Regions from separate parts of the Flavobacterium endoglycinae genome, predicted to be linked through region 2. Evidence: riboswitches for the same ligand, from Rfam matches in the RefSeq annotation. Region 2 holds a riboswitch; the other holds the start of a gene.
The links. Region 2 has a riboswitch for cobalamin ahead of J0383_RS00760 (TonB-dependent receptor). Riboswitches for the same ligand answer to the same signal wherever they lie in the genome.
Positions count from the first base shown of each region.

Region 1 (5,720 bases), 2.2 Mb from region 2:
ATATTTGAGATCATATAATCTTTTACAATTTCGTTTGGATCATTATCGGCTCTGGTATAAACAAAACCATTGTATAAAAATTGATAGTATGCCGAGATTCTGTTTCTAGAATAAGCAACAGAAGCGGTTGCTTTGTGGAATGGAACGAAAAAAAGCTGTTTTTCGGTTTCTTCATTTTTCGAAACGGTATAAGCATAAGATGCGTTGGCACTTAAATGATTTTTACCATATTGTTTTTTCCAGCTTACCAAAGTTTCGGCTCCATAACTATTTACTTTATCGGTGTTTTGAGGAGACCAAATACCACTTGATCCTGGAATCCATTGCAGTAGATCTTTTATTTTCATGTAATAAAAGGTTTGTGTAAGCGAAATGTTTCTGAATGTAAAAACGTTCCCAATTTCAGCCTGATAAGAACTTTCAGGTTTCAAATCCAAATTTCCTCCTGGTTCCCAATATAAATCATTGTAAGTCGGAATTCTGAAATTTCGAGATACATTTAGTTTCAAATTATATAACGGACTAAATTGATAAGAGGAACCTAATGAAAATAACAGCGGTGATTCATAGTTATTTGTAAATTCTTTTCTAATACCAAATTCATTTTTCCAATTCGCCCCAATATCTTGTTTTACCAGTAAAGATGCAGAACTAATTTCGCGAACATGATCTCCAAAACTTGTTCCGTAGCCTTTGGTTCTATTATAATCTACAATACCATTTATCTGAGTAGTTTTAAAAAGAGTATATCCTAAATCCAGTTTGGTGATTAAACTTTCAGTATTGCCAGAGCTGTAATAGTCTTTCGTATTATCGGCGTAATATTTATAGTTTTCGAATATGTAAGCCGTTTTGAAATTGGTTTTAAATTTTCCGAAATCACCATCGTATTCTAATAAACTTCGATTAAAACCATTCACATATTTGCTTTTAGTTTCACTTTCTGTTACTAAAGATGTATTTCGATCTGTATTTGAAGTCTGACTGTACAATTTTAGAGTGTTTTTATCGTCAATTTTATACCCCACATTAGCACTCATAGTTATAATATCGTATTGGCCGTTTTGGTTCCAGCGCTGTTCGCCACGCCAAGTATAACGGTTTAGATATTTATAATCGTTTGTAGAACTATTTTTGGAAAAACCAACCTGTGCGCTCCATTGCTTATTAGAAATGTTGGTTTTATAATTTATTCCAATTGTATTAAAACTTCCGTAGTCTAGTTTTAGGGTATTCTCAAAACGATTAGAAAACAACAAATCGTTATTTAGGTGTACAGTTCCTCCAATCGCTCCACTTCCATAAATAACACTTCCGCCTCCGGCTTTTACACTCACAGAATTATAATCAGATCCTGAGATCGTATTAAAATCCGTGCTTCCATTCATTTGTGAATTAATGTTGATTCCGTTCCAGATAACTGCAGTTTGCGAAGAAGTCGTTCCGCGAAAAGAAACTGTAGAAAGCATTCCGCGTCCGTATTCTTTGAAATAAAGCGTAGAATTAAAGTTTAGTAAATCAGTCAGTAAAGCTTCATTTTTATTGATGATGGAATCATTCAATTTTAAAACCGACTGCGAATTGGAGTATTTTTTCAGATTAGAATCAGAAACAATAATTTCTTTCAGTTTGGTAATAGAATCGTTCTGCGCCGAAGTTAATTGGCACAACACAAGGAATAAAAAAGCAAAACGTAACCTTAAAATCATAATTTCTACACTCTTTTTCCCGAGAGCTCGATATTTTGTTATAAAGGCAGGTCTCCTGGCTTGCGTTTTGTTGTTTACCTTCCCATTCGCCTGAGCGAGCAGTGGCATCGTAGTTTACAACAAACATTCGTTTAGAACTAAGCTTACAGTTGCGGGTACAGCTCAAGATTTTACTTGATTCCCTTTTAATGTGTTAATAAAACACAACCTTAAATTTGCAGCAAAGATAAAATTAAAAATATTGATTATTCAAATTTCTTTTGCGTTTCGTATAAAATTATAAATTATTAGCGCTAAATTTCAATTTTTATAACTTGTCCAAAATCTACTTTATTCGTAAAAGCATTTTTTAAGGGCAGTGAAGTCTGATGGCAAATGATGCTTCGGATTATTCCGGCATGTGCGACAATTATGACTGGAACATTTGTTTTTGCAATTTTATCAGATAAAAAATCGCCAACTCTTCCGTGTAATTCTACAAAAGATTCTCCATTTGAAACTTTAATGTTTACAAAATCTTCCATCCAAGGATTGAGTTGTTCCGATGGAATTTCATCCCATTTTTTCAATTCCCAATCGCCAAAATTCATTTCTTTTAAACGTTCATCTTCCTGAAAAGAAATCGTTTTGATATTTTCCTGAATATGTTTGGCTAAAATTACACAGCGTTTCAACGGACTTGTAAAAATCACGGCTTCAGATGGCAGTTTAGAAATGATACTGCCGAATATGTTTTCAAAAGGTTCTGCAATATCAACATCAGACTGACCATAACAAATTCCTTTTTCGCAGATCGTTTCGGTATGGCGCACTAGATACATTTCCATATAAAAAGAAAACTTAAGTAATATATGACTTCACAAACTTGCTGTGTAGCGCCTAAACAATCGCCAGTGTAACCGCCAATCCATTTTTGAAAATAACGTGCCAGACAATATCTTGTAATGAAAACAGGAAGTAACGCTAAAAGAATTTTATAATTAAAGTAGGAGAGTGCTGCCAAAGGAATCAATCCAAACAAAGAAGAACCAAGAACTTCTTTCCAAGTATGTTTTTTGGCAATAGGTTTGCTTTTGCTGGAAGCATCTTCACGAGAATATTCATGCGTAAAAATAATGCTGATTGCAGCTAATCGGCTTAAAGAATGAGCAGAAATGAACAACAAATAAATCAGAATATTGTGATTTGTAATGATTGAAATAGATTCTGAAAGCAGTTTAAATTTCGCTAGAAAAAGCAGAACAAGTCCAATTGCGCCATACGCTCCAATAGCACTGTCTTTCATAATCATTAGGATTTTTTCTTTCGTCCAGCCGCCGCCAAATCCATCGCATACATCTGCAAATCCATCTTCATGAAAAGCTCCAGTTGTTAAAATAGAAGCAATTATTGCAAAAATAACCGCAGATTCTATCGAAAGGAAAAAAGAAAAAACATAGAAAAACAAAAATGAAATACTTCCCACAATCCAGCCAATAAAAGGAAAATAGCGTGTGGCCTTATTTAAATAATCAGGATCATGAGTAATGTTTTTTGGACAAGGGATGCGGGTGTAAAACATTAAACAGGTAAAAAAAATGTCAAGTTGTTTTTTCATTTGAAAAATGAGGATTTTATATAATTTTTATTGAATCTGAAAACTAGAAACTGAGACTGGAAACTTATTTTTTACTAATTCCAGCACTTTCAAAACTAGCCATTTCATTCAAAAATGCTTCTGCCGATTTTAAAATAGGAAAAGCAACTGCGCAGCCGGTTCCTTCACCCAGACGCAAATCTAAGTTTAAAATTGGTTTAGCTTCGAGATAATTCAATAATTTTTGATGTGCTTTTTCGGCGGAACAATGACAAAAAACGGCATTTTGTTTAATAGCCGGATTGATTTTATGAGCAATTAAAAAAGCTGTGGTGCAGATAAAACCATCAACAAGAATCAGCATTTTATTTTCGAAAGCACTCAGCATTCCGCCTGCCATTTGAAGAATTTCAAAACCACCAAAATAGGCGAGTTGCGACATTAACTCGGTTTGACCGGAATAATTATCGATGGCTTTTTTGAGTAAATTTTGTTTGTGAAGTAATTTTTCATTTTTTACACCAGTTCCTTTTCCAACACATTCTTCAATAGGAAAACCAGTAATAACGCTCATTAAAACAGAAGCTGTAGAAGTATTTCCAATTCCCATTTCGCCAAAACCAATACAATTAGAGCCTTTTTGTGCAATATTTTCAACAATGCTTTTTCCTTTTTCAAAACACAATTGAACTTCTGTTTCGCTCATGGCAGGTACGTGGAGGAAAGATTGTGTTCCTTTGGCGATTTTGGCATCGATTAATTTTGCATTGGTTGGAAAATCATAATTAACACCCGAATCGACGATAGATAATTGAATATCATTTTGCTTGCAGAAAACATTTATAGCTGCGCCGCCATCAAGAAAATTATTCACCATTTGGCGTGTAACATCTTGCGGATAATCACTTACACCATGATTGGCGATACCATGATCCGCAGCAAAAACAACGATATTGGGTTTTGTTATTTTAGGATTTAAAGTTTCAAAAACGGTCGACATTTGAAAAGCCAGAGTTTCTAAAGTTCCCAGAGAACCAACGGGTTTGGTTTTGGAATCTATTTTTTCCTGTAAAAGTCTGTTGAAATCAGATTGGTTCTCAATGTGGTTTTCTGATTTCAATGCAAGTTCAGGAATATGTATTTGATGAATCTCTTTGATTTCTTTACAATCTGGAGTTTCTGATTTTTGTTTCCAATGTAATTGCTGCAACATAGGCTGATTGCCATAATTGGTAGCCGGTTTTCCTATGCAGAAATATCCAAGTGGTTCTATATGTTCGGGTAAATCTAGGATTTTTTTGAATTGATGATAATTAAGAATCGAAACCCAGCCCATTCCGTAACCTTGTTCAGTAAGTGAAAGCCAAATATTCTGAGCCGCACAAACCGAGCTGAATTTGACAGCTTCGTTACTGCCAATAGTACCAATAGTAAATTGATTGAGAACAGAGCGATCATATGCAATTATCAGTCCAATAGGAGCTTCTTCGATTGCTTCTAATTTTAAAGATCTGTAAAGTTCTTTTTGTTCGGGATTATCGGTAAGTTCTTCTGCTTTTTTATTGTATTCTAAAAATAGGTTTTTAATAGCCGTTTTGACTTCATCAGATTTAATGACATAATATCTCGTAGCATCAGTCAGACCAACAGATGGTGCCCAATGTCCCGCCTGTAAAGCTTTTTGAAGTACTTCATCAGGAACCTCATCGGTTGTAAAATGTCGGGTGTCACGTCGTGATTTTAATATGTCGTCTAGATTGCTCATTTTTAAAAATCAATAAGAATTTCAAAAATCAATGCCAAGAAAGGGAATTGAATCTCAAAACTTTTTAGTTCTAGTAAAATTAAAATATTCGTTTTGGAATCAGAATTAATATTTATACTTTATTCAAGTGATTACATCCAGATTGAAAATATTGTTTTTTGAAATTGCATTGAGTTTTTTTATCCTTTTATTTTGACTGGAATTCCCGAAACCATTAAAACCACTTCATCAGCATTTGAAGCCAGAAACTGATTCATCCAGCCTTGCAGTTCTGTAAATTTTCTTCCAATTTCGGTAGAAGCATGAACGCCCATTCCAATTTCGTTGGTTACAATAATCAGAGTGGCATTTTCCTGATTGGCTATCGAAAGAAATTCTTTTTTAGCTTCTTCCAGACTTAACGCGACATCATTTTTATGGTCAACGAAAAAATTGGTCAGCCAAAGGGTTACGCAATCAATCAAAGCCACTTTTCCAGAGAAGTCAATTTCGTTTAAATATTTTTCTTTTTCAATATTGGTCCAACGTTCATCGCGTTCCTGCTGGTGACGGTCGATTCGGTTTTGAAAATCCGAATCCCATTTTCGTGCCGTAGCCACATATAAAGGAGAGTTAGAAAGTTCTAAAGCCAATTTTTGAGCATAACTGCTTTTTCCAGATCGTTCGCCTC
Region 1 covers NZ_CP071448.1:3,502,238-3,507,957, forward strand. The annotation lists gene J0383_RS15515 (TonB-dependent receptor plug domain-containing protein) at 1-1,709, opposite strand, end outside; cobalamin riboswitch at 1,738-1,936, opposite strand; gene cobC (alpha-ribazole phosphatase) at 2,003-2,536, opposite strand; gene J0383_RS15525 (adenosylcobinamide-GDP ribazoletransferase) at 2,521-3,306, opposite strand; gene cobT (nicotinate-nucleotide--dimethylbenzimidazole phosphoribosyltransferase) at 3,371-5,050, opposite strand; gene cobU (bifunctional adenosylcobinamide kinase/adenosylcobinamide-phosphate guanylyltransferase) at 5,230-5,720, opposite strand, start outside.
Region 1: linked by a shared signal. The riboswitch ahead of J0383_RS15515 (TonB-dependent receptor plug domain-containing protein) and the one ahead of J0383_RS00760 (TonB-dependent receptor) in region 2 are both predicted to bind cobalamin.

Region 2 (5,720 bases):
TTGGATAAGCTTTCATAAATAGATGCTGTCGAATTACGACATTATCAGGAACAAATACGAACAATCTAAGTGGTTATCAATCTATTGAAACTGCTTGCCAGGATTTCCCTAATACTTATAAATTTTATCACTACCCTGGTAAAAGATATACCAATATAACTAACATCCGTAATTTAGCTAAAGCACTTGTAACAGGTCTACATTAATCAGTTTCTACCATTCTACTTCTTCGTAATAAAAGCAATATGAGCCGGAATATTTCCAGCGGTTGTTTTCCATTTTAATTTTCCATCGGGAGTAAAACAATAGATATATCCTGTTACGACATAGTTTTGAGCATCAGTGATATATATTTCTTTGGTTTCGGGATTTACCTGAAGTCCATACGGAATCATTATTTTTTTGTCGGTACCATCAGTAATAATTTTGTCCGTTACGATTTTCTTGGTTTTAGTATCTAAAATCCCATAACTCACTTTGTTGCTTCCCGTTAAATAACTCCATGATACACTGTAATAATACAATAGATCATCGACCAAACAAGTTCCCGAAACGGGAATATCAAGCTGCATTTTCTTTTCGTCGGTTTTGGTATCAATTACAAAAAGATTTGACGGCGTGTTGTAATAATCTCCTCGTGAACTCACATAAATATCTCCCCTGCTGTCAATCTGCATGCTGTACAAATTAATGCCAACATCAATTTTTTTAATCTCAGTAAAAGTTTCAAGATCGATTACCGAAACGGTTCTGTCGTAATTAGGAACACGATAGCCACCCGAATTGGCCACATACAATTTTCCGTTATGCACTACCATTTGTTCCGGCTGATAACCAACGGTAACTTTACGTTTTATTTCTAAAGAAGTAGTATCAATTTCGGCTACAAATCCAATTTCGGCATTCGGATCAATCGCTACTGGACCTGAATACGAACTTACGTAAGCCTTGTCTCTGTAAAAAGTAACATAACGACAATTGGGAATATCGATTTTCTTAATTCGCTTTGCAGTCCACTTTTCAAGTACTTCAACCTTATTCGAACAGTTTATAACAGCATACACTTTGTTACCATAAATTTTTATATCATTACCTACATCTCCCAGCTCTTTTACAACCGACGGATTTCGTTCTGAATACACATCTGTGGTATAATTTCCGGTTCTATAATTAAAAACATCAAGGCTGGCTCTGTTCATTCCCATATTGCCTTCATTGAGCAGATAAAATCCCTCAATATTTCCATCACTTCGTGGAGCCGCCACATTCGTATCTGAAGAAAGAAAAATCGTTTCATCTTCGCGGCACGAAACCAGATTAAGGATTACAAAAGCGCTTAGTATTATTTGTATAAGGTTCTTTTTCATAATTCGATACTGATTATAAATTTGAAGGTTCTGCCCGGCATCGGATAATTGTAAATCACTTCATATTGCTGATTGAAGGTATTGTTCACTTCCACGGCAGTATTCAATTTGTATTTGCTGAAGAGGAAAGATTTCTGCACAGCCAAATCGTGAGTGTACCAAGGCTGAACTTCATTTACTTTGATATTATTGACATTTCCGTTATACCGTTTTCCAACGTAAATAAAACTGTAATTAAAATTCCATGTTTTGTATCCTGCATTCAAAATTGCCGATCCGCTGTGCCATGGTGTATAGGGAATCTGGTCGCCATAAGATGAGATTTCTAAACCAACAAATTTTGTAAAATCACGACTTTCAGAGTATGTATAAGTAAGATTGGCAGTAAGATTTACTTGGTCAATATGGGCTGCCGCATTCAAAACTGTTTCGATTCCCTTACCTCTCACCTGCCCTATATTGGTCATCATCCAGCGGAAAAGATTTCCGGTTGGTGCAGCGACAATTTTGTCTTTGGTATTCGTGTAATACGCATCGGCTTGAATTGAAAGTCTGTCTAAAAAACTTTCTTTAAAAGGCAGGTTATACGTAAAACCAACATCGTACTGATTCATATATTCCGGTCGTAAAGTACTGGAACCAATCATTGTATAATACAAATCATTGAAAGTAGGCATTCTGAAAATGCGTTTTGCAAACGCTCTTAAATTAAAATCATATTGCTTAAATGGTGTATAACCCAGAAACAAAGCAGGCGTAAATTCGGTTTTATTAGGCGGTTTTGCATTGTAACGAACTTCTTCGATTACACGAGTACCCACAACGCTTCCAAGAACTTTAAATCCGTCATATCGATAGGAACTTGCCAATGAAAATAATGCAGTATAACGCTGTGGAAAAGAAAACTGAGTTTGAATTCCCCTTCTGGTGGCATTTAATTTATTGTATTGCAAATCAGTGGAAAGAGAAACATCCCAATTTTCTAAAATACTGTACATGTTTACTGCCGAAAAATACACTTCCTGCTGATAATAACTATCGTCAGATTGCGCTCCTTCGGTTACAGGTTCTCCTAAAACTTGTGTGGTATCTCTAGCGATATAATGAGTGTAATCGTATGCGTATTTACCTCTGATTTGAAATTTATATTTATCGGAAACATCTTTCGTTAAAAAAGCCTGAGTAAATAAATTCTTGTCAAACTGTCTGAATCCATCTTTAAATTTATTTTCTACAATAGCACCCGGCGCTCCTCTTTCAGAATCATAATAATACACTTTGGCATCCCAAGAGCCATTATTAATTTTTCCATAAAGTCCAGATTCAAAACGAAGCGCTTGTATATCGCTGTTCCAACGCGTTGCTGTAGTGTCATAAGCCGTGCTTCCGTCCTGATTTTTTCTTTTGTATCTAAATTTATACTGACCATTTGATTTAATAAATTCAGAGCTGACACTCATACTTACATCATCGCTCAGTTTTTGTTCCCAACGCAAAGAAGGATCATGGTAATCAATTGACATAGTTTTGTAACGAACGAGCAGATTTGATTTTTTGCTTCCGCTGAAAACAGGTCTTTTAGTGCGTAAATAAATTGTAGATGCCGCTGAAAAGTCTTTTGCCGACTGGAAAATTTCACTTTTTTGTCCGTTATACATCGTAAGTGATTCCATATCGTCTAACGAATATTTCCCAAGATCGGTTACTCCATTCTGTGCATTTCCAAGCTGAATACCATCATAAAAAACACCCACATGATGCGTACCCATATTACGTACATCAACAGTTTTGAGTCCGCCCACTCCGCCGTAATCTTTTATTTGTGTTCCAGCAAAATAACGAAGCGCATCTGCCACATTATGAGCCGACAGATTTTCGAGCAAAACACCCGAAAGGCTTTGTACAGGAATAACTTCCTGATAGGGTTTCGTTTTTAAAACTACTTCTTTTAAAACCCGAGAACTATCAGCCGACGTTTGAGAGTGAAGCAAAACAGGAATCAATAAAATAAAAGCGGTGAAAAAGGTTTTCTTAAAATTGTACATCATTGTTGAATTAAACCAACTTTCTGATGATGATGATATAAAAAACCATAGAAAAGAATCCCGCTGTATATCAGCCGGTAATTTCTTTGTTTTCCACTTCATACCACGAAAGTTTTAAACTATATGATTCTGGCAGGTCTCCTGACTTGTTCCATCTTTAAAACAGCCTTCTCATCCGCGTAAGCGAACAATGGCATAAGTGTCGTTTAAAGACGTAATAGAACTTACAGTAGCGGGTCTGTTCAGGAGTTACACCTGATTCCCTTTTAACTATTCTTCTAAATAAAAAATAGACCAAAATCTGGAGCAAATATAGGGTTATCTTTTAAAAAACGTTTTACTATTTCCACTTTCCTATCGTTTATTTATGTAGAATCAAAAGAAATTTTGAAAGAGTCCAAAATACCGTAAAAGCAGGCATTTCCGTAAGAAGTTACATAATTATCATGTCTAACAACCTAAAAACATGGGAATTATGTAATAATTTAAAAAAATACTGTAAGAATTATACGAGTTTAAATTTTATATTTGTTAAACATGATTTCCAAAGAAAGGTAAAATCTGTAAGATTAGTAATCTTTATGAGCCTTAGTCTAAAAACATTTAAATCGTTTTTTTAAAATATGCCCTAACATAAAAAATGAAAAATGAAAAGAATTATATGCCTAATCCTCTTGTTTTCCCTTTCCGTTTTTTCTCAGACTCCGCCGCCGCCTGGTTTACCTAATCCTCCAACGGGGCCTAATCCACCGGGACTTCCCATAAATGAACTGGAAGGAATATTATTTGCTGCCGGAATCCTATTCGGCATTTTTGTCCTTAAAAAGAAATATAAAATTAAGCTTCTAAAAAAACCATATTTCTAAGCCTTATCATCTCTACTATCTAAAGTATATTCTAAAATAAAAATGAAGTTTATGAAAAAAATTACATTCCTTTTTATTCTGATTTCCATACAAGCTTTTTCACAAATATATGTTGGCGCAAGCACTCCTGTATACGTTCAAAATCAGGTTTTGTACGTGGGTCAGAATATAAATCTCGCTGCTAATTCAAATCTGTATCTGCGAAATCTTTCTCAGCTTGTACAGGGAACCACTGCTACTTCAACCAATTCCGGAACGGGAACCATATCGGTTTATCAAGAAGGAACTTCAGATAATTTCGAATACAATTATTGGTGCTCTCCAGTTGGTATTAACACCTCATCTACCGGAAACAATAACTTTGGAATTACACTTCTAAACAGGCCTACAACTTCTACAGCGTCTACTCCTGCTACAATTCTGTCATTAGGAAATTATGATGGAACCTCAAATCCGTTAGCGATTGCCTCGTATTGGATTTATAAATTGACCAATGCTAATAATTATTCGCAATGGGTTCAGGTAGCGGGCAATACAACAATTGCGCCTGGAGAAGGTTTTACCATGAAAGGAACCAGCGGCTCAGATGCTACAAATCCTGAAGGAAGCGGTGCTAATAATCCCGGAGGAACTGGTGCTCAGAGATATGATTTTAGAGGAAAACCAAACGACGGAAATATTACCGTAACTGTGGGCGCTTCCAATGCTTCTACCCTTACTGGAAATCCTTATCCTTCTGCGCTTCATTTAAATGCCTTTTTATTAGATCCGCTAAATAGTGCCTGCACCGGAATCGCCTATTTTTGGGAACAGGATAAAACTGTAAATTCACATTTTTTAACAGCTTACAAAGGTGGTTACGGAAGTTATTCTCCGGGATCGTTAGGTTCAAATGGTATTTACGTTCCTGCCACTTTTAATACTTACAATCCTGACGGAAGTGTGAATACTACCGGACCATCTTCGGGACTTTCGATTCAACGAAAATATTCGCCTATCGGACAAGGTTTCGTAATAAACGGTGTTATAAACGGAACGGTTACTTTTAGAAATTCATATCGTATTTTTTACAAAGAAGGTTCAGGATTGTCGCAGTTTAACAAACCTGCAAAAGATAAAACTACGGCCAAAACCACTTCTAAAAATACCGAAAATGAAGCTGAAGAAGAAGTTCAGGAAATTCCTCATATTCGAATAAATACCATCATCAACAACCAATTTACAAGACAGCTTGCATTGGCTTTTTTACCAGAAGCCACTGATGGGGTTGACAGAGGACTTGATGCGCTCAATATGGATTCGGCACTTCCTAATGATGCTAACTTTTGGCTGGAAGGAGGAAATTATATCATACAGGGAGTAAATTTTGATACTTCTAAAAGAATTCCACTTATTGTAAAAGCAGAAACAAGTTCTACTTTTAAATTTTCTGCTCCTATAGT
Region 2 covers NZ_CP071448.1:180,436-186,155, forward strand. The annotation lists gene J0383_RS00750 (eCIS core domain-containing protein) at 1-18, shown strand, start outside; gene J0383_RS00755 (DUF5074 domain-containing protein) at 222-1,367, opposite strand; gene J0383_RS00760 (TonB-dependent receptor) at 1,364-3,514, opposite strand; cobalamin riboswitch at 3,527-3,726, opposite strand; gene J0383_RS00765 (T9SS type A sorting domain-containing protein) at 4,330-5,720, shown strand, end outside.